Regions from separate parts of the Salinicoccus jeotgali genome, predicted to be linked through region 3. Evidence: riboswitches for the same ligand, from Rfam matches in the RefSeq annotation. Region 3 holds a riboswitch; each other region holds the start of a gene.

Region 1 (6,945 bases), 800 kb from region 3:
CTTTTTTCCTTATTTTTCGGTGCGGGTAACCTTATCTTCCCACCGCTTCTTGGAATGGAAGCAGGTGACGGCTTCGGCCCTGCAATAATTGGCTTTCTGATTACTGGCGTACTGCTTCCTATCATGGCGATCGTAGCAGTGGCTTTGTCCGAGGATGGCCTGGTGTCCATGGGGCAACGGGTGCATCCTGTATTTGGTGTGGCTTTTGCAGTCATCATCTATATGTCCATCGGGGCGTTTTATGGCATACCGCGTGCATCCAGTGTTGCCTATGAACTTGGGTTCAAACAGATCTTTAATGTGGAAAGCAGCCTTGTACTTGCGATTTTTTCCATCGTATTCTTTGGAATTACATACCTGATAAGCCTCAATCCTAAAAAGATAGTGGACCGCATCGGACAGTATCTTACGCCGCTTCTGTTGTTGGTATTGTCGGTGCTCGTCGTAAGGGCTTTCTTTACTTTTGAGAATCCCGGAGCCCCTGCTGCAGAAAAGTACACTGGTTCGCCATTGGTCACCGGAATATTGGAAGGCTATTTCACCATGGATGCGGTCGCAGCATTGGCATTCGGAATCGTGATCATCAATGCCCTGAAGGATAAGGGTGCAGAAACAAAAGGAGAATTGGTAAAAGGAACTTTCGGTGCAGTGCTGATAGCAGGACTGGGTCTGGTAGCCGTATACTTCTCGCTGGGTTGGATCGGGCGTGTCATACCAGGGGGAAGTGGGCTTGAAGACGGTGCAGAGATATTAACACATTCAGCGAATCTTCTATTCCCGGCGGCGGGCGGATTGCTCTTTGGCATCATTGTGCTCCTGGCATGTCTTACGACCTGTGTGGGACTGATCAGTGCCTGTTCAAGATTCTTCAACGAAATCTACCCTAATATTGCATATTCTACCTATGCGGGCATCTTCGTTCTAATTGGTTTGTTGGTATCGAATTTGGGGTTGGATCTGATTTTAGAGCTTGCGCTTCCCCTATTGGTATTCATCTATCCAATCGCGATTGTCCTGATAGTCCTCTCTTTAGTTGAGCGTGTAACGGGGGAAAGCAGGAAGATGTATCAGGCTGCGGTATTCGTGACTGCCGTCTATGCATTATATGAGGTGTTGATCAGCATCGGCATTGAATCAGAAACTGTTAGTCTCCTCCTTGGACAGACACCATTCTTCGAACAAGGTCTGGGCTGGATGGTTCCGGCCTTTATTGCGGGGGCAGCGGGCTATGGCATAGATAGATATAAAGGTAGGGCGGCCAATGGGAAGAAACGGAAGCCTGCAGTACAATTCAATGATGATATCAAATAGGTGAAGGTCCGCACGGACCTTCACCTATTATTTTTCAACATCATAGGAAGCGATGTACGGCATCCCTTATATCCGGTGCGTTTGCAATGGCGGAAATCACGCAGATGCCATCAGCTCCGTTTTCCAGGCAGGCCATGTAGTTGTCCGGGGTGATGCCACCTATTGCCACCATTGGCTTGTCGCCAATTAGGCGTCTCATATCAGCCAGACCTTTTGGCGTAATGGCCTTGCCGGCATCCGCCTTTGAGGGTGTGGCATAGACAGGCCCCGTGCCTATATAACTGACTTTTTTGAGATTGCTTGATGCCAATTCTTTTGCATTACCTACAGATAGACCGACGATCTTGTCGTTAAAATAGGGAGGGAGATCTTGGACCCTGATATCATCCTGACCGAGGTGTACCCCGTCGGCTTCAATCTGTTCGGCCAGTTCGTAGTCATCGTTAATGATGAAAGGCACTTCATAGCTATCGCATAATTTTTTTATTTCAGAAGCTGTCTCCACCAGTTCATCGCCTGTCAAGGATCTGCTGCCCTTTTCCCTGAGTTGGAACAGTGTGATGCCAGCATCCAAAGCTTTCTCAACCACGGCGGGGAGGTGCTCATCCGTATCGGAACTTCCACAGATAAAGTATAATTCAAGTGCGTTTTTATCCATCATCTGGTCGTTACATTCCGTTCTTTGAGCAAGTTGTCATCATTCAAATACAGCTCATCGATCAGCCTTGTGGCGAATGTACCTGGGGTTGGATGTTCTTGGGCCAAAGCCGCCTTCTCAGCGCACAGGTTATAATAGCTGACCGCATCGATGATGGACTGGTCATCAAACCGGTCTGAGGTTCCAAGGAATGCACAGATGATTGCACCAAGAAGGCATCCTGAGCCTGTCACTCTCCCCTGTAGGGCATGGCCGTTACCCATTATCGAAAGTCCGCTGTCAGTCATAAGGGCGTCTTGCTCACCTGTAACAAGTACAGGGGTCCTGTACCGATCATAGGCCTTGCCTGCAATTTCTTCGGCAGGAGTCTCTTCTTTAGAGTCGACCCCCTTCATATTGCTTTCAGCTCCTGATAGTGCATGCATCTCTCCGGGATTCCCCTTTATGAGTGAAACTTTATGGCGTGACAATAATTGTTCTGTAATCTCGACTCTGAAGCGTGAAGCACCAAATCCGACTGGATCAAATACAATCGGCACATCATTCCTGTTTGCTTCCTTCATCATCTCATCCATGACCTGTAGTTTGGATTGATCTGCAGTACCGATGTTGATGAGGAGTGCAGAAGCGGATTTCATCAGATCTGAAGCTTCTGCGACTTCCCCGCCTACAAGTGGCGAAGCGCCAATCGCAAGGAGCCCATTAGCCGTGAAGTTTTTGACGACATCATTTGTGATGCAGACAACAAGCGGGTTCATCTCTCTGAGTCTATTTACATTATCCATGAATTACTCTCCTTTATAGCTGAAATGGCTGACCGGTCCATTACCTTTTCCGATATTTGGGTTATGTCTGATTGCCGAAGTGATATAGCGCTTAGCGGTACGGAAACTTTCTTCGATTGATTTCCCCTTGGCCACCTCTGCTGTCATCACTGCTGAAAATGTGCATCCTGTGCCATGTGTGTTGGTTGTATCGATACGCGTTTCACTGAGTTCTATTGCGTTGTCTGCAGTAAATAAATAGTCTGTGGGGCCTGAATCCAGATGTCCGCCTGTTATTACAACGCTCTGCACCCCGATGTCATTCAGGAAAATATCGGCAGCTTTCTTGATATCCCCCTCACTACTGATTTGTTGGCCACTGATCTTCTCTGCTTCATGTATGTTTGGTGTAACGGTCAAAGCAAGGGGTAAAAGCTGTGTTCTGAGAAATTCAGCAGCATCTCCATCTATGAGTGGATCACCGCTTGTGGCAATCATGACCGGATCGATGATATAGGGGACTTGGTGGCGTTCAACACACTCTTTTATGACTGCCATCATCTCTTCGTTGGCAATCATGCCGCTTTTCATGGCGTCTGGTACTTCGTCGGAAAAGATGCTGTCCAATTGCTCCTGTAGAAACTGTCCCGGGATATTATGGACATCTTGGACGCCTATGGTATTTTGTGCGGTCAGGGCGGTGATTGCAGCCATTCCAAACACCTCTTGTGAATGGAAGGTTTTGATATCAGCCAAAACACCAGCGCCGCCAGTCGGATCGGTCCCTGCAACAGTCAACGCAATGGGCATTCTAGACATTCATATCCACCCCCGCCCAGTGTTCTCTTGTCATCGCCATATTGAAGAACCGCCTTTCATGCTCTGCACTCTCTCTGAAATTTTTGCGCAGCAGGCCTATTTCATCATCATTCATATTCTCCGCTTCTTTGTCGATGGCGTTGAACATCACATCAGCCGTCTCATCGATATTGCTACTGTAGAATTCGAACCATCCCCGGTATTGGTGGTTTTCCTGGAATACGTTTTGCGCCATCGCCTTTTCCGCCAACTTTTGATAGATGTAGGGGCACGGTGCCATGGCACTTAATGTGAATGCGATATTTTCCTTAGCATAGGCGTTATAGTACATATGTTTAATATAATGATCGGCAGAAGGATACCATTCTCCATCCTTTATGATTTCTGCATATGGCTTTCCTACAGCTCTTGCCAAAACTTCATGTGCCTCGACCTCTCCCCCAAGTATGAAACGCATCTCTTCGAGAAGATATTCCATCATGTCCTTGGAAGTGGTCTTCGAGATCAGCATGGCATAAATATTTGCGAATTCTTCAAGATATAATGCATCTGCCTGAAGATAGTGGATGAGTGAAGCGTGATCAATATCTTCATTTATGAGCCCCTGGATGAAATCATCCCCGTATATTTCGTCAATAAACTGCTCTGCATCCTGCTTCAATTGTGTACTTAACATCATAATCCTCCTATTTAGAATGATAAAAACCCATTTCCAGCGTAGGAAATGGGTTTAGTATGAAGACAGGATATGTCCGACCATCCCACATTCCTTACGCTGGCATTATCCAGATCAAGTCAAAGGGATCGGTCTGTGACCGTCTCAGCTAAAAAGCACCCCTAGTGGTGTTGCGTATTCAGTTGATTATCATGTTAGCCGACTCATTCCTCAAAGTCAAATATGGATATGAGTCATCAGACTGTCAATGTGTTTCAATGATTTCCCGGGAAATTTGACGACATCAATGATAGATAGAACATCGAGGGTCATCAACCATTAAAAAAAGATATGGCCACACGGCCATATCTTTTACTCGGCGCTCAACTCGTCATGGATCAGATTGATGTTGTAATTCAGATACTTGATATAGGTGTCCACTTCTTCTCCCGGTTTTCCAATTTCATCGGAATAGATGGGTTTTTTGGAAAAAGGAACGCCCGTCTGATCGGAGACGGTCTCCATCGGACGCGGATCGACGTTCGATTCGATGAAGAGTACAGGCACGTCATTTTCTTCAATGAATGAAACAAGTGAATTTATCTGGTTGGGTGAACCGGTATCTTCAGTATCAATTGCCCATATATACCCTTCCTTCAAACCGTAATCACTGGCAAGATATTGGAAGGCGCGTTCACTTGTAACAAGTACCCGACCTTCTTTCGGAATGTCATCTATCTTCTGTTGGTACTCCCCTTCTACATCTTTCAATCGTTTAAGATATTCGTCAGCCCGCTTCTCGTAGTTTTCTTTTCTTTCCGGGTCTTTTTCAATGAAAGCGTCACGCATATCCTCTGCCATCTTTATCCCCACTTTAGGACTGATGAAAGCATGCGGGTTGATTTCTTCTGCTTGGGTCTCTTCATCAGTGATGTACATCGGTTCGATGCGGTCTGATAGGGAGTAGACATCGTCTAGGTCCTGATTGACGGAATCGATCATTTTAAAGAACCAACCATTTCCACCACCCTCAAGGTTCAAGCCATTATAGAAAAGAATATCCGCGTCAGTGGCCTTTTTCATGTCTTTAGGAAGTGGTTCGTATTCATGGGGATCCGTGCCGGTCGGTACGAGGTTATGAATGTCGACATCCTCGCCTCCAATCTCACGGGCGAGATCCTCTAGAATCGTAAAGGATGTGACCACTTTCAATTTATCATCCTCATTCGCTTCACCCGCAGCACTGCTTTCATTTGAACAAGCATTCAACACTAGTACGACCATCAACAGGCCGATCAGATAAGTAATCTTATTCTTCATGTTTAATCTCTCCTAAAAATTTATAATGGCTCATCAATTATGATTTTTTCATCTTGCGAAGCTTTGGCCACAGTACGCCTTGCCTTGGAGAAAAAATCAGCACCAATACAAAGAGGATGGCAGAAGCAATCGCTATGATAGGGCCGGACGGCAGATCATGCATGTAGCTGTAATAGATGCCGACCACTGCAGCGCTGGCTCCAAAAATTGAAGATAATACGATCATGATGGATAGGCGGTTCGTCAGCAGATAGGCGGTCGAGGCCGGCGTAATCAGCAGGGAGACTACCAGTATCACCCCGACTGTCTGCAGGGAGGCGACTGCAACAAGTGTCAGCAGTACCATCAGACCATAGTGGATGAAACGGGTGTTCAAGCCATAAACCCGTGCCATCGTCTCATCGAATGTTGCAATGAGAAGTTCTTTATAGAAGACCACGATAATGATGATGACCAGAAGGCTGACCCCTGCAGTGATCCACATATCAGAAGTCCTGACGTGGAGGACGTTACCGAACAGTATCTGCGTCAAATCTGTTGCACTCTGCGCTTTTGTAATCAGTATGATCCCTAGAGCCAAAGCAGTTGAGAACACTATTCCGATTGAAGCGTCTGTCTTGATTCTACTGTTTTGGCTGATGCCACCTATACCCACAGCAGCGATCACTCCTGCTACTACAGCACCATAGAAATACGAAATACCCAACATGTAAGAAATGGCGATGCCAGGCAGTACTGCATGCGAAATGGCATCCCCCATCAACGACATTCCGCGCAGTACGATGAAACTGCCGATTACACCGGATATGATGCCGACCATTATTGAAGTGATCAAGGCTTTCTGGAGGTAATCATAGAACAATAGGTCATTCAAAAAACTCATGATAGTTTACCTCCCATGTTCTCTAAAACAGCTAATGGCGCATTAAAAGTTTTCTCCATCAGATCTGGGGTGAACACTTCAGCAACCGGCCCTGCAGCAACCAGACCGCCATTCACTAAGATCAAGTCATCAAAATAATCTTCTACTTTGGTCAGGTCATGGTGGATGACGAATAGCGTTTTTCCCTGATCCCTCAATTCCTTCAGAATTTTGATGATGACTTCCTCACTGTGGATGTCGATTCCAACAAATGGTTCATCCATGAATAAGATATCGGCATTTTGAGAGAGACTTCTCGCTACGAACACCCTTTGCTGCTGTCCACCTGAAAGTTCACCTATCTGTTTATCGGCGAATTCTTCCATTCCGACTTTTTTTAATGCTTCCATGGCTATTTTCTTTTCTTTCTCTTTAGGGCGGCTGAATAGGCCCAATTTAGGATAGGTGCCTTGTATCACCGTGTCTTTGACCAGGATGGGGAAATTCCAATCTATATGTGATCTTTGAGGAATATAGGCGATATTCTTACGGATTT
Region 2 (6,945 bases), 240 kb from region 3:
CGAGTTGATTTCCTTCATCCATGCCGTAAAGGACGAGTCTTTCTTCATATCCTGCATCCTTGAATATTTTGAAAGCCCGGACCAGATGGTCGAGCTGCTTTTGAGCGCTGAAACGGCCTATATAGACAAACTGTTCTTTAACCTTCCCCCTGACCGTTTTACTCGGGGTGAGGAAATGGGGGATGACGCTGAATTTCTCGTCCGATATGTCCATCACTTTCTGAATGTCTTCCTTTTGATGATGTGTCAATACGAGATAGCTTGCAACCTTGTCGCTGTTTCCCAAAGCGTATTTATAGGAGCCGCGTATCCCTTCCCCTGTGTCAGCCAGGTGGGAACTGTGGAAGACCAGAACATTTTTCGTCCCGCTATCATTGGAGAGGAGCGGGCGGTCGAGCAGACGGGCGTCATTGAAGACAATATCACCTTCACTGAATCTTTCTTCGAAATAATATTGGAATAGTTTTTTCTCATCGCAAAGAATTTATAGGGTCTGTCATCTTTCAGCAGTTCTATTAAGGAAAGACGGGGTTCATCGTCTTTGATGGTGTAATGGTTGATGCAGTAGACATCTCCATGGACGTCATAAAATTCTTCTGAAATTTTATGGAAGGTTTTTGGGTCGTACCGCGTGATCTGGTGGAGATCGCCATATTTGTTGTAGCTTCTCCTCTCGACTTTTTTCTTGGATATGGGACTCATGAAATCCTCAAATTTAAGCACGCGGGAATCTTCATGAAACTTGCGGTAGAGGGTATATTCGTCACCTTTGTAGTAGCGCACAGTATCGTCATCGACACGTTCTGCAGTCAACCCTTCAATGTCAACTTCACTTTCGGTTATCTTGGGTTTGTTTATGATCAACGTTTTCTTTATATCGAATAATTTATAGCCTGAGAGCCAATCGTATATGTTTTCAAATTGTGTGTTCTCATGCACAACGTCCCTTTTTCTGAACACCTCATATATATCAGGATAGTTGATATTGTAATTGGTCGTAAGGATCGTCGATTGGACACCGAGTTCATCCTGCAGCAGTTTGATTCTGCTCAACAATGATTTCGTTCTTCCGCCGTGCTGTTCGGGCAGCGTCGAAGTAACTGTATAGATCATCACATTTATCCTCCTGGGTTCTATTACCTGGTGGTGTTCCATTTATGTCTGTGGCATATCACCAGGATACATCAGCTGCGTGCATCCTCACCGGTTTATGGAGCGGGCCATGCGCACATAAGTATGGCGGCGGCCACGGATGGCAATCGAGTAGGCCATAATGTTTTCCGGCACTGCGATTCCGTAGAAGCCCGCATCTCCGATGTGATGAATGTCGGCACCGGCCATCTTGGCGTTCAAGGCAATCTGGCGGATAGTCGCGGCATCAGCACCTTCCTGGCTGGTACCAATCGTTGACATAACAAGTGCACCTTGTGAATGGATATGGGTGGTATATTGCTGGGCGTCTTCTACGGTGATCCCGGGCACCGTGCCGGGTGCCGGCATCAGAATGACATCGGCGCCTGCACGGATGAAAGTGTTGAGGGTTTCATTGGTGATGATTGTACTGCCTGTTTCATTTGCTACACCAGCTCCATGCATTTTGCCGGCGATGATCAATATATCTTCACCGAATATCTCCCGGGCACGCGCTATGGCTAGGGCGATCTCATCATTTGAGACACCCGTTTTTGGATTGCCGGTAAGGCAGATGAAGTCGAAACCAAGGGTCTTTACAGCCGTTAGTGCTTCCTTGGATGCGATGCGTCCGCGGTTGATGGTGTCGAGCGCTTCAATCTCCTCGGCATCGAGATCGACCGGCTCAAGGTTGAGTCCGATCGGCCGTCCTGTAAGCTGTTTAATTTCCTGCATCAACTCCAAGTCGGCAGAAGGCTCCAGTCCTTCTACTTTCGGTTCGAAGACATCCAGCAGGTTGAACAGCAGCATGTCCGCTCCGAATGAAGCGGCCAGTTCTGCATTGGTGATGTCCGGATAGAGTGGGGGCACTGTGGCCATCGTCTCTGCGAGCATCACCCGGCCTTCACTTGCCTGGATGGATTGTTTCAGATCCCGGCCGGACATGCCTTTGAAATCAGATGCATTACAGTCCAGTAATCGTTTCATAATGGATCGTCTCCCTTCTTTGCCCTCATTCTATATAAAAATATCCCCGCTGACCAGTTTGAAGCGGATGGCGGGGAGGGTGCGCTCAGAATATATTTTGCACCATATTCTGTCAGCACCAAATATATATGGTATATTTACAATGTAAAACTACATCTTCTATACTACCTTATCTGAAAAGGGGAATGGCCATGGACAGAATCAATCTGATTACACTTGGCGTCAAAGATATTTCAGCTGCTGTCGCCTTTTACCGGAAACTTGGGTTGGAGTCGATCATAATGGGTGATGAGGATGAGATAGAAATCATCTTCTTCAGGATGAAGGGATCGAAACTGGCATTATATCCGCTCGACACGCTTGCCAGGGAGACCGGGGCGGAGGCAATGGATGTGACACATGGCTTCAACGGCATCACCTTGGCATTTAATGCGAAATCTGAAGCGGAGGTCGATCATATACTGGAGAGGGCCAAAAAATCAGGTGGCATCGTCACCAAGGAAGCGAGTCCAACCTCATGGGGTGGCTACAGCGGATATTTCAAAGATCCGGACGGCTATTACTGGGAAGTCGCCTATGGTTCTGATTGGGATTTTGATGAGGACGATATGCTGATCATATAGAAATACGGCCCGCCTCAAAGAGGCGGGCCGTATTCAATCAGCGGTTGGAAGGACTGTTTGATGAGAGGGTGAAGGTCATGGCGGTATGTCCTGCCGCTTCCTGTACTTTCAAAAACGCCGATTCCAAGGCATTGAAGATATCGTGGACGTCCCCATCCAGTCTTGTGGCACCATGGCTGGCACTCACTTTCACACCTTCTTTCGCTGCTGCATTGATTCGGGATTGGATAATCTCCATATAGTCCTCAGTCCCCAGCGGATAGAGCGCGAATTTGCATCCGGCCTGTTGCGCCACACCTCTACGCGGCGCCGTCGAACCAGTCGGTGTTTCGAGATCATTCTCCTCGTGGGTTTCGGGACATCCAACCGAAAATGTACCGCTCATCGCCACGTGCTTGCCAGTCTGTGCGGCGTTTAAGTAGATCGACTCCACAACAGCAAAAACTTCGGATATAGGGCCATGCACCGACGATGATACGTCATCCGTCACCATCATGACTTCAGCAGTTTCAGTTTCCTCCAAAGCTGATAGGATGACATCCACAAAGTCGTCGCTCATCACACTCAAATTGAATTGACAGCCTACCGGCTGTTTTGAACCGTATTCATTTCCCATAATGCCATACCTCCTGAATATTGATATAAAAAACTGCAGTCCGATAGGAATGCAGCATGAAGGTATATCAGCTGCACTTCCCCACGCTGGTGTTATCCAGATCGGGTCGTAGGGGTCCGGTAATCCGTCTCAGCTTTATATAGCGCCCCCAGTGCATCGGTATGCAGTTTCATCTTTATCATACATGTGATCATCAATCGACTACAAGTGATAGCTTGAGATGATTAAAAATAAATTGCGTTATAAAGTTTGAAAATTGAGATAATTGGGTACCTGTATCGTGAACGGATACGGTCATTAAAAGGAGGATGCACTTTGGATCTTAAGGACAAAGTAGCAATCATTACAGGAGGCGGCTCCGGTATTGGACTCGCCACAGCACAAGCGTTCTTGGAAAAAGGGGTAAAAGTCGTAATTGCAGACTACGATGAGGAAGCGGGCAGGAAAGCAGAAGAAAAGTTGAAAAGCCATGGTGACGTTGTGTTTCAGATGACCGACGTATCAGTGGAAGAGGATATTAAAAAAGTCGTTGCTCTCGCCGTGGAAAAGTTTGGACATCTGGATATCATGTTCAACAACGCCGGAATCGGTGTCCAGGGCGAGACGCACAAGCTTTCCTACGAAGATTACCATAAAGTGATCAGAGTCAATCAAGATAGCGTATTCTACGGTTCGAAGCATGCCATTCCTGAAATGCAGAAGGCTGGAGGCGGCGCAATCATCAATACCGCATCCATTCTCGGCAGTGTAGGCGAACCGACAGCATTTGCATATAACGCTTCCAAGGGCGCAATAAACTTAATGACGAAATCCGTCGCATTACAATATGCCAAGGATAACATCCGCGTCAGTGCAGTAGCTCCGGGCTATGTTGATTCCAACATGGTGAATAAGGACGCATTGGGAGAGTTTTATGATGCTCTCGTCGATAAGCACCCAATCGGTAGGCTCGGCAAGCCTGAAGAGATTGCACATGCAGTGGTATTCCTGGCGGAGAATGACTTTACGACCGGCACAACCCTCCTTGTAGATGGCGGTTACACCGCCCAGTAGGTTTATAGGGGGCAAGGCACCTGTACTGACTGTCGACTTCGATGCTTCCGTGCTTGGAACCCCAGTCATAAATGACTACTCGGAAGTGACCTTGAAGCATGTGCAGGCAGAAACAGCAGCCCCTATCGATAAAAAAGTCCTCCGGGAAGGCTCAAGGACACGTGATGTCATAAAGAAATTGACTGAAGACACATGGGTGCTCGAAGAATATTCAGATGAAGGTCTCCGGACACTTACAAACCTGAATATCACCTACGGCACCGAAAATAGGAACGTCTATACGATAAAAGAAGGCGATCCGCTTTCTGCCAAGGTGGAGTGTGATTGGAAGGTCATCGTCAAGGATGATGATATCGACACTGAATTGACTACCAGAAGCGTCATGACTGCCGACCAGGACTATTATTATCTTTTGAATGAATTAACGGCATGGAATGATAGAAATGAAGTATTTTCAAAAGCTTGGAATAAAAAAATAAAGAGAAATTATACGTAGGATGTCAAAAATGCCATGACCACAAAAGTCATGGCATTTTGTTTTCATACATTAAAAATCAACTATCAGCAGAAAGCAGATATACCCATAGTTATTAATGCTGTACCAACTCTGATAAAATGGGTAGACAGAATACCACGTAAAAGGGGCGAATATTATGACTGAAAGCGGATGGCAATTGGAACACACTTATACAGAACTCCCGGGAGTCTTCTATAGAGAAACACAACCGGAGAGTGCAGAGTTTCCGGAAATGGTCCTCTTCAACTGGAAATTGGCGGGGGAATTGGGTCTGGATGCGGCAAACCTTCAGATGGAAGCAACTGATGTCCTCTCGGGGAATGAGGTGCCAGAAGGCAGTAAACCGATAGCACAGGCTTACGCGGGGCATCAGTTCGGCAGTTTTACGATGCTCGGGGATGGCCGTGCAGTACTGCTCGGTGAGCAGGTGACACCATCAGGCGCACGGATGGACATTCAGCTGAAAGGTTCCGGACGTACGCCGTTTTCCCGCATGGGGGATGGGCGTGCGCCACTCGGGCCGATGCTTCGGGAGTACATGATCAGCGAAGCGATGCATGGGCTTGGAATACCGTCGACCCGTGCCATGGCACTTATTACGACAGGGGAAGCGGTGAGCCGCGGCAAGATGTTCCCGGGTGCAGTATTGACCCGTGTGGCATCGAGTCATATCCGTGTTGGAACTTTCGAATATGCAGCCCGTGCTGAGGGAGACGATAATGTGCGGATGCTTGCAGATTACGCAATCGGCCGCCATTATCCAGAAATTGCATCGAAACCGGACAAGTACCGGGAATTTTTGGATGCCGTCATAGAGCGTCAAGCTGACTTGATCAGCAAATGGCAGCATGTGGGCTTCATCCACGGTGTAATGAACACAGACAACATGGCGATAAGCGGAGAAACAATCGATTACGGTCCGTGTGCCTTTATGGATGTCTATCACCCGGAGACATGCTTCAGTTCAATAGATGCGCAAAAACGCTATAGCTACCAGAACCAGCCGGGGATCGGCCAGTGGAATATTGCGCGGTTTGCTGAGACGCTGCTGCCGCTGCTCCATGAGGATAAGGAAGAAGCGGTGAAGGTCGCCCAACAATCGCTCAGCCGATTCGGCCAACTGTATAATGAAAAATGGCAAAAAGGCATGCGCGATAAACTCGGCCTCGACGGCAGTGGAAGTCAAGATGATGCGCTTGGAATGGAGCTGCTCGATCTCATGAGCCATCACCAGGCTGATTTTACGAAAACGTTCCGCACGCTGTCTCTTGACGGGTGGAATGATGATGCGCTTATGGCTAGTGAACGCTTTAAAGATTGGCGCAGGAGATGGGAAGAGAGGCTTGAGGTGCAGGATTTGACGGTCGAATCGGCATATGAACAGATGAGGCAGGTCAATCCCGCAGTCATCCCGCGCAACCATCTCGTGGAGGAGGCATTGGACCTTGCCGTCGAACAAGGGGACTACAGCAAAGCCACAAAAATGATAGAGGCGTTTGCGACGCCGTTTGACGACGGGCATGACAAGGAATATAAAGAGCCGCCGGAAGATGATGAAAAAATCACGATGACATTCTGCGGCACATGAATTCAAAAGGCATCCCTTCTGTGGGGATGCCTTTTTCTTCTACATATCTTTTTTTCTTCTGGCGTTGAAGAAGTCGCCGCCTTTCTTTTGATCCAAGGGGCCCGATCGCTTCTCCAAATGCGGTATATGCTTGGAACAGTGGATATAAGCTTCATCGACCTGGATGACTACAAATCGTTCGGCACGCCCGTCCTCTTCTTCCATAATGTCGGAGATGGTTTTCGCGTCACAGTAATCGTGAAGCTGATCAACCTCGATTATGTCAGCTCGTCCGTTGACGTGCAGGCCGATGTGGTGGGTGAAGAAGTCGATGAACAGCAAGCTGATATGGGGATTTTCGTAAATATTCCCAAGACTTGCCATAACACCATTCCCACGGTACTCCGGGTATATTAAAGTCGTCTCATCGAGTACCCGGACGAACCCACTA
Region 3 (6,945 bases):
GATTCCATCGCCACCGAAAGACGATGTGCCCGTCTGATGCTCTGGCTGAGCAATATCACCACCGTGCTCGTGAATCCTCTGAGTCCCCCTATATACTTTCGGCTGATCAATGAACGGCGTACTTTGCGCGCCCTCCTCAAAGTGATGAACTCCTCGACTATAACAGGCATCATACGAATCGATGCCATAAATGAATAGGCGTACTGCGGCTTTACTTTCCCCTGTTGCATCATGCTGTAGAATACATCAGTCAACCTGGTAGTAAAAATGATGAGCGAACCGAAAAATGACAGCGTCAGACCGCGCATCGTTATGTGAAGTCCTCTCACTACGCTTTCCTCAGTGATGTGCACAAGACCAAATTCAAATAGGGTCGTGTCACCTTCACCGTATAAAACCATATATGCGCTGGAAATAAGCCCTGTTAAAATGGTTACGGCAATCAACAATGCTTGATACTTGAGTTCAATTCCGCTCATGACTAAAAATAATAAAAGCATCCAAAGCGACAGATGGAATAGATGATTGGGATCATGTATTAATACCACAGTTCCAAATAGACAGATGGCCACTGCTATTTTTGTGAGCGGGTTGGTCCCATCTATAAATGTAGAATAGCGTTTTATCGATTCAAACACCGCTACCCACCTCTTTCATTATACCGTCATGGATCTGGAGACGCCGCGAGGGATAGCGTTCTTTTATTTCTTTATCGTGGGTGATCATGATAATCGTCGTACCACCTTCAACCAGCTCATGCATCAGTTCGAGCAGTTTGAACGTATGGCGCGCATCCAATCCGAATGTCGGTTCGTCCAAAAAAATGATCTGCGGGATTCCGCCGAGGGCCGTTGCGACACTTAACCGCCTCTTTTGTCCTGTTGATATTTCAAGCGGGTGCAGCCTTTTGATATGGGAGAGGCCCATCCTTGAAAGGACCTCCCCCGTCTTCCTTTCAGCTTCCGCCTCATCATAGTGCATTTCCAGGTTGATGAGCACTTCGCCAAAGACGCTATTGGTGATGAATTGGAGCTCGGGGTTCTGAAAAACCGGATAGAGTGCCCCTTGGAATTGTTTGGTCTTCCGTATCCGCCGACCTTCGAATATGATTTCACCCCGTGTTTGCATCAGTTTCATGACAGCCATCATGAAACTTGATTTGCCACTTCCATTCTTTCCTTCCAGTGTGATCCACTGCCCTTTTGATATATGCAGATCATCCACATTAAGCAGCTCGTCTCCTGCTCTGTTTATTGAAAGACCTTTGATCTGCAGAAGCGGCATGCCATTACCCGTGCTTTTGGCGAACCGGGGCGCGTTCTGCCAAGAATGGGGATGCCATACCCCTAGAGCGTCCAATGCTTCCCTATTGTCATTTAACATATCATCCGGGGTGGCGGAGGCGGCGATACAGCCTTCATCATTCAACAAAATAATCCGATCCACTCTAAACCACACGTGTTCAACCCTGTGTTCGACAATTACTACAGTACGCTCTTCCCACACTTCCTGTATCGTCTCCCATAAAGAACAGGCAGTATTTTCATCCAACATGCTTGTCGGCTCGTCGAAAAAGAAAGTATCGGCTTTCTGGAGCAATGCAGAAGCAATCGAAAGTTTTTGCTTCATGCCGCCCGATAAGCTGCTGATTTGAGCATCAAGAGGTTTTTCCAACCCCACCGCCTCTAATACGGATAAGGCATTCGAGGTCATATCGCAGACAGGCACTTGATTATTCTCCATTATGAAAGCAAGTTCTTCACCGATTGTAGGCATGGTGAACTGAGAATCAGGGTCTTGAAAGACCACAGCACCCTCACCAAGCAAATCCATATGGTCCGCTTCCAGCAGTGCATCAATGACGCGTGGCATGAGGCCACTCAGTATATTCAATAAAGTACTTTTGCCGGAACCACTCGGTCCTACTATCAGAACTTTTTCACCTTCTTTTATCTGCAGGTTCATGTCCGTAAACAATGGGGCATTGGCGCCCCGAAACTGCAATGCCATATTCACCACTTCCATACCATCTATGCCCCCCTTTCTGTTTCCTTATACTGACCGAGCAGTTTAAGGAAACCTGTCTCAAGCAATGCTCTATAGAGGATATGTGCAAGCCACCCTGCGACCACTGCCCCACTTAATATCCTGAAGCCAACCATCAGAATCAGGTTCCATGTTTCGAGATGGGCAAGGTAACCATAGTACCAATCCAAAGGCAGTGTAGAGAGCGCCGCTGCTGTCCCTGCTGATACAGCTACCATCAACGCTGTACTTTTATATCGTACAATGGCAAAAACAAGTTCACAGGCCAACCCTTGGATAAGTCCATAGATAATAAGCATGACATCGAACTGCAGCAGGACTATGGTTTCAGCCGAGGCTGCTGCAAATTCCGCAATCAATGCAACCCCCGGTTTCCTGATGATGAGATATACGATGACCGGCGCGATGAACCACATGCCATAGACCAATTCATTTAGATGGATGCCGAGAGGTTTCAAAGCTGTGTAGAATGCCCCCCAAACTGAGTAGATGACTGCAAACACGAGTGAAACGACGACGGTCACCAAAACGTCTGTCAATGTTAAAGATTTTCTTCATTTTAATACCCTCCTGAAATCATTAGAGAATAAAAAAAGCACACCACTAATGTAGTGGTGTGCATATTATAATTTTATGTAATATGCCACTTCCCTACGCTAGTATGATCTAGATCAGGTGATAAGGGTAATTCTCAGTCCAAAAGGACACCCCTAGTGGTGTGCTGTTATTCAATTAACTCCATGATAGCGTATTCTCAGACTTTTGTAAAATCAGTTATTGTCCGCAATCATTTGATGATATTTACCACCCGCTTTAAGCAGTTCTTCTTCACTGCCGCTTTCAACGAGTTCACCGAGTTCCATGACGAATATACGGTCCACGGCTTTGATTGTATTCAATCTATGCGCGATGATGATGCTTGTACGGTCCTTCATCAATCGTTCAAGCGCCTCCTGGATCTTCAGTTCCGTAACCGTGTCTATGCTGCTCGTCGCCTCATCAAGCAACAGTATCGCCGGATCAGTTATCAGTGCTCTCGCTATGGAAATGAGTTGTTTCTGTCCTTGTGAGACGAAGCCCTCATCAGCCTCGAGCACAGTATCATAGCCATTCTCAAGCTCTATGATGAACTCATGGGCATTAGCCAATTTTGCCGCTTCAATGACCTCATCATCTGTCGCATCCAATTTACCATATCGTATATTTTCGCGGATCGTCGCCTCGAACAGGTATGGATCCTGAAGCACAAAAGCTGTCTGTGAACGCACTGCTGTACGTTTATAATCCAATATGTTCCGGTCATCGATACGGATTTCACCTTTGTCCGTCTCGTAGAAACGGGCAAGCAGCTGCATTACCGTCGTCTTGCCTGCACCAGTTGAACCTATGAGCGCGACCGATTCACCGGCATCGATCTTGAAGCTCAGATGATTGATCGTTGGCTTCTCTTGATCAGCATCATAAGAGAATGAGACGTCGTCAAATTCTATTTCTCCGCGGATCGTCACATCCTCAAGATGCCCTCTATCTGTTTCAGTTTCAGAATCGATGATCCCAAAAACCCGCTCTGCTCCGGCAAGAGCCGACAGCACTTGGTTAAACTGATTCGAAAGGTCAGCCAGAGGCCGTGTGAATTGGCGGGCATATTCAGCAAAGACCACAATCGTCCCGATGGTCACAAGCCCATCTGTATAGAACACGAGCAGGCCACCGGCCCCGGCAACAATCGTAAAGCTGACATTATTCAGCATGTTCATGATCTTTGGAATCAAACCTGCATAGAGGAAGGCCCAAAAAGTGATTTCCCTTAAGTTCGCAGCCTTCTCGCTGAAATTGCGTATGGCCGTTTCTTCTTGGGAGAATACTTTAACGATTTCCTGACCGGATACCATCTCTTCGATATAACCATTCATTTCACCCGTGGCCCTCTGCCTTTTTTTATAAAGCGGCCCCGTCCGCTTTGTGATGAATGCCACTGCCACAATCAATATCGGTATGATCGTGACCGTCAATAACGTCAACAGTGGACTGAGATAAAGCATTACACTGATTGTACCAATCAAAGTCACGACACTTGTCGTAAACTGGATAAATGAAGTGTTCAACGTCTGGGAAATAGTTTCGATGTCGTTTGTCATCCGGCTCATCAGCTCGCCATGCTGCCTCTTATCAAAAAATCTTACGGGGAGCTTCTGCATGTGCGAAAACAGCCGCGAGCGCAGTTTGTATATCGTCCTCTGAGACAAGCCCACCATGAAGAAAGCCGCTGTGTACTGTATGGAGGAGAGCAGTATATAGATGACAAGGAGAAAAATCAATATGCGGCCGAGCCCGTCAAACTCACGCGGTACGAAATAATTGTCTACGATATAGCCAACAAGGAACGGACCGGTAATGCTGAGCAGACTCGTCAAGGTCACCAGGAAGATGATCGAATAGAGAAGCTTACGCTCTTCCGAGATAAATTTCCAGAGCCTTTTCAAGGTGCCAGAAATATCGTTGGCACGACGCTGATCGTCTTTATTCTTCTTATTTTTGATTTCTTCCTTAGTGAGGACAGGTTCGTGTCCAAACGGTTTCTTTATGAAATCAATCATCCAATTGCCCTCCTTCCGTCTGTGATTCCACTATTGAACGGTACAAGTCGGACTGCTGCAGCAGTTCTTCGTGCGAACCGAGCGCATTGATCTTCCCGCCCTCAAGCAGCAGAATACGATCTGCCATCTTAGCGGTGACTATCTTCTGCGTCACGATGATCTGGGTGGTTTCTTCTTCCCTGATCGCTTCCCAAAGGGCAGATTCCGTTCTTATATCAAGCGCTGAAGTGCTGTCATCCAATATAAGTATCCCTGGCTTCCTGACAAGTGCACGCGCTATCGACAGCCGCTGCTTCTGTCCACCAGACAATGTTACGCCCCTTTGTCCGACTCTTGTATCATAACGATGATCGAACGATTCGATGGAATTATGGATCTGGGCTTTTTGGGTTGATGTGAAGATATCGGATTCCAATGCTTCCAAGTCACCCCACAGCAGATTCTCGAATATACTTCCCGAGAAGAGCACCGCTGATTGTGGGACATATCCGATGGCCTGTCTTAGGTCTTCTTCATTCCATTCTTTGATGTCCCGTCCGTTGATGTAGATGTTACCTTCCTCTGTCTCATACATTTTAGGTATCAGGCTGAGCAGCGTGCTTTTTCCTGAGCCGGTCCCGCCCATGATGATAAATTTCTCTTTTTCACGGACTTCAAAACTGATATCGCGCAACACGTAGCGGGAAGAACCTGGGTATTTGAAAGAGACTCCTTCGAATTTAACCGACCCTGCCTGGTTTTCTTTAACGATCTCTGCATTATCATTTATGCTGATTGGGGATTTCAGCACTTCTTCCATGCGGTCGCTCGAAGCTTTGGAGCGGCTGAAGGCGATGATGATGAATGCAAACATTGAAAATCCGCCTTGCATCCTTAATGCATAGTTTACTACGGCCACCACTTCACCCACTTGGATGGTATTGTTCTGCAAAAGATCTGAGGCCATCCAAAGTACGACTAGCAGACTGCCGTTGATGATGAGGAGGAGCACTGGCATGATGGATTCCATCAATCTCAGGGCATATATGGTATCGTCGCGCAGGCGCCCTGCCACTTTGCTGAATTTGCTGATCTCAAAATCGGCACGGTCGTTTGCCTTGATCAGCCTTACAGCTTCTAGATTCTGCTGGATGAACCGGTTTATCTTATCCAGCCGTTTTTGGACCCTTAAGAATATCTGTCCACCTTTTCTCGCTGTAAAAATCAAGAAGATAAGAAGGAGAGGTGTAAGAAAGGAGAGATAGAATCCAAGCGTCGGGTTGACGACAAAAGACATGATGAGGGAACCGACAACAAGCAATGGTGCCTTGATGATCACCCTCAATGACATATACAGCAGCATCTCAGACTGCAATACATCCTGGGTCATACGCGTAATGAGGCTCGAGGTTGGAAATTTGGACAATGTCGCCAGTGTAAAATATTGGACCCGTCGAAAAAGTGCTGTGCGCAGGTCATAGCTGAAACTGTTTGCCACATGACTTGCAAAGAGGGAGTTCATTATCCCGCTTATAAACGCCACCATACTGATGGCGAACATGACGATCAGGTAGAACCACACAGTGTCGATGCTTTCTGCCACAATCCCATCATCTATGACCTTGGATATCAGATAGGGTTGAGTGAGTTCAACCGTCAACTCTATCAGCATAAAGAAGAGGGCAATGGCCATGAACCACTTATATTTCAATGCGAATTTATAGACTGTCAGCAATTTCTTCCACCCTTTTTTCTTTCGATTACCGAAGTATTATAGTAATTATGACATAATTCAATCTATTTTGACAGTCTAAATAAAAATGCATTCGAAGCACATCTGCTTCGAATGCATCAACTTATCGGAATGCCGCCATCAGCTCATCGAATGTTTCATCTTCAAGCGTCATATCCCTTTTGACAAGAGGCTGATCGAGATAGCCTTCTATGTTTTCCTGATAGGATTTTGATTCCGCGTCATGGTAGATGATCCCTTTAAGAAGGCCATTATTCGCCATGACATGCTGCATTGCATTTTCTGCGTCCGTATGATCGTAATCATCCAAATCTTCTACAGCCACCAGGTTCTCTTTGAACCAATCATAAGTGTTCACCTTATTGTATGTGACACACGGGCTGAATACGTTGACGAAGCTGAATCCTTTGTGGTCCATTGCCTGCTGGATGATGGCAGTCAGCTGTTTGATGTCTGAGCTGACGCTCTGTGCCACAAATGTCGCACCGCTGGCCATGGCAGTCCGTATCGGCTGGATCGGATCTTCCTTCGAGCCGTCCGGCGTCGTCTTCGTAACGAAACCTTTGCCGG

What was found. A riboswitch is a leader RNA that binds a small molecule or an ion and turns the genes downstream of it on or off. The one in region 3 is predicted to bind thiamine pyrophosphate.
Region 1: linked by a shared signal. The riboswitch ahead of tenA (thiaminase II) and the one ahead of ACZ43I_RS04445 (ECF transporter S component) in region 3 are both predicted to bind thiamine pyrophosphate.
Region 2: linked by a shared signal. The riboswitch ahead of ACZ43I_RS03290 (YkoF family thiamine/hydroxymethylpyrimidine-binding protein) and the one ahead of ACZ43I_RS04445 (ECF transporter S component) in region 3 are both predicted to bind thiamine pyrophosphate.

The regions. Positions count from the first base shown of each region.
Region 1 covers NZ_AP043830.1:77,144-84,088, forward strand. The annotation lists gene brnQ (branched-chain amino acid transport system II carrier protein) at 1-1,311, shown strand, start outside; gene thiE (thiamine phosphate synthase) at 1,352-1,972, opposite strand; gene thiM (hydroxyethylthiazole kinase) at 1,969-2,754, opposite strand; gene thiD (bifunctional hydroxymethylpyrimidine kinase/phosphomethylpyrimidine kinase) at 2,758-3,552, opposite strand; gene tenA (thiaminase II) at 3,545-4,231, opposite strand; TPP riboswitch at 4,302-4,401, opposite strand; gene ACZ43I_RS00360 (metal ABC transporter solute-binding protein, Zn/Mn family) at 4,580-5,527, opposite strand; gene ACZ43I_RS00365 (metal ABC transporter permease) at 5,565-6,410, opposite strand; gene ACZ43I_RS00370 (metal ABC transporter ATP-binding protein) at 6,407-6,945, opposite strand, start outside.
Region 2 covers NZ_AP043830.1:641,673-648,617, forward strand. The annotation lists partial or broken gene ACZ43I_RS03275 (glycosyltransferase) at 1-1,113, opposite strand, end outside; gene ACZ43I_RS03280 (DUF7916 family protein) at 1,201-2,118, opposite strand; gene ACZ43I_RS03285 (VOC family protein) at 2,310-2,741, shown strand; gene ACZ43I_RS03290 (YkoF family thiamine/hydroxymethylpyrimidine-binding protein) at 2,779-3,357, opposite strand; TPP riboswitch at 3,419-3,517, opposite strand; gene ACZ43I_RS03295 (SDR family NAD(P)-dependent oxidoreductase) at 3,673-4,410, shown strand; gene ACZ43I_RS03300 (hypothetical protein) at 4,460-4,906, shown strand; gene ACZ43I_RS03305 (protein adenylyltransferase SelO) at 5,064-6,515, shown strand; gene ACZ43I_RS03310 (pyridoxamine 5'-phosphate oxidase family protein) at 6,555-6,945, opposite strand, start outside.
Region 3 covers NZ_AP043830.1:881,841-888,785, reverse strand. The annotation lists gene ACZ43I_RS04455 (energy-coupling factor transporter transmembrane component T family protein) at 1-638, opposite strand, end outside; gene ACZ43I_RS04450 (ABC transporter ATP-binding protein) at 631-2,025, opposite strand; gene ACZ43I_RS04445 (ECF transporter S component) at 2,031-2,585, opposite strand; TPP riboswitch at 2,678-2,768, opposite strand; gene ACZ43I_RS04440 (ABC transporter ATP-binding protein) at 2,817-4,643, opposite strand; gene ACZ43I_RS04435 (ABC transporter ATP-binding protein) at 4,636-6,357, opposite strand; gene ACZ43I_RS04430 (2-oxoacid:ferredoxin oxidoreductase subunit beta) at 6,479-6,945, opposite strand, start outside.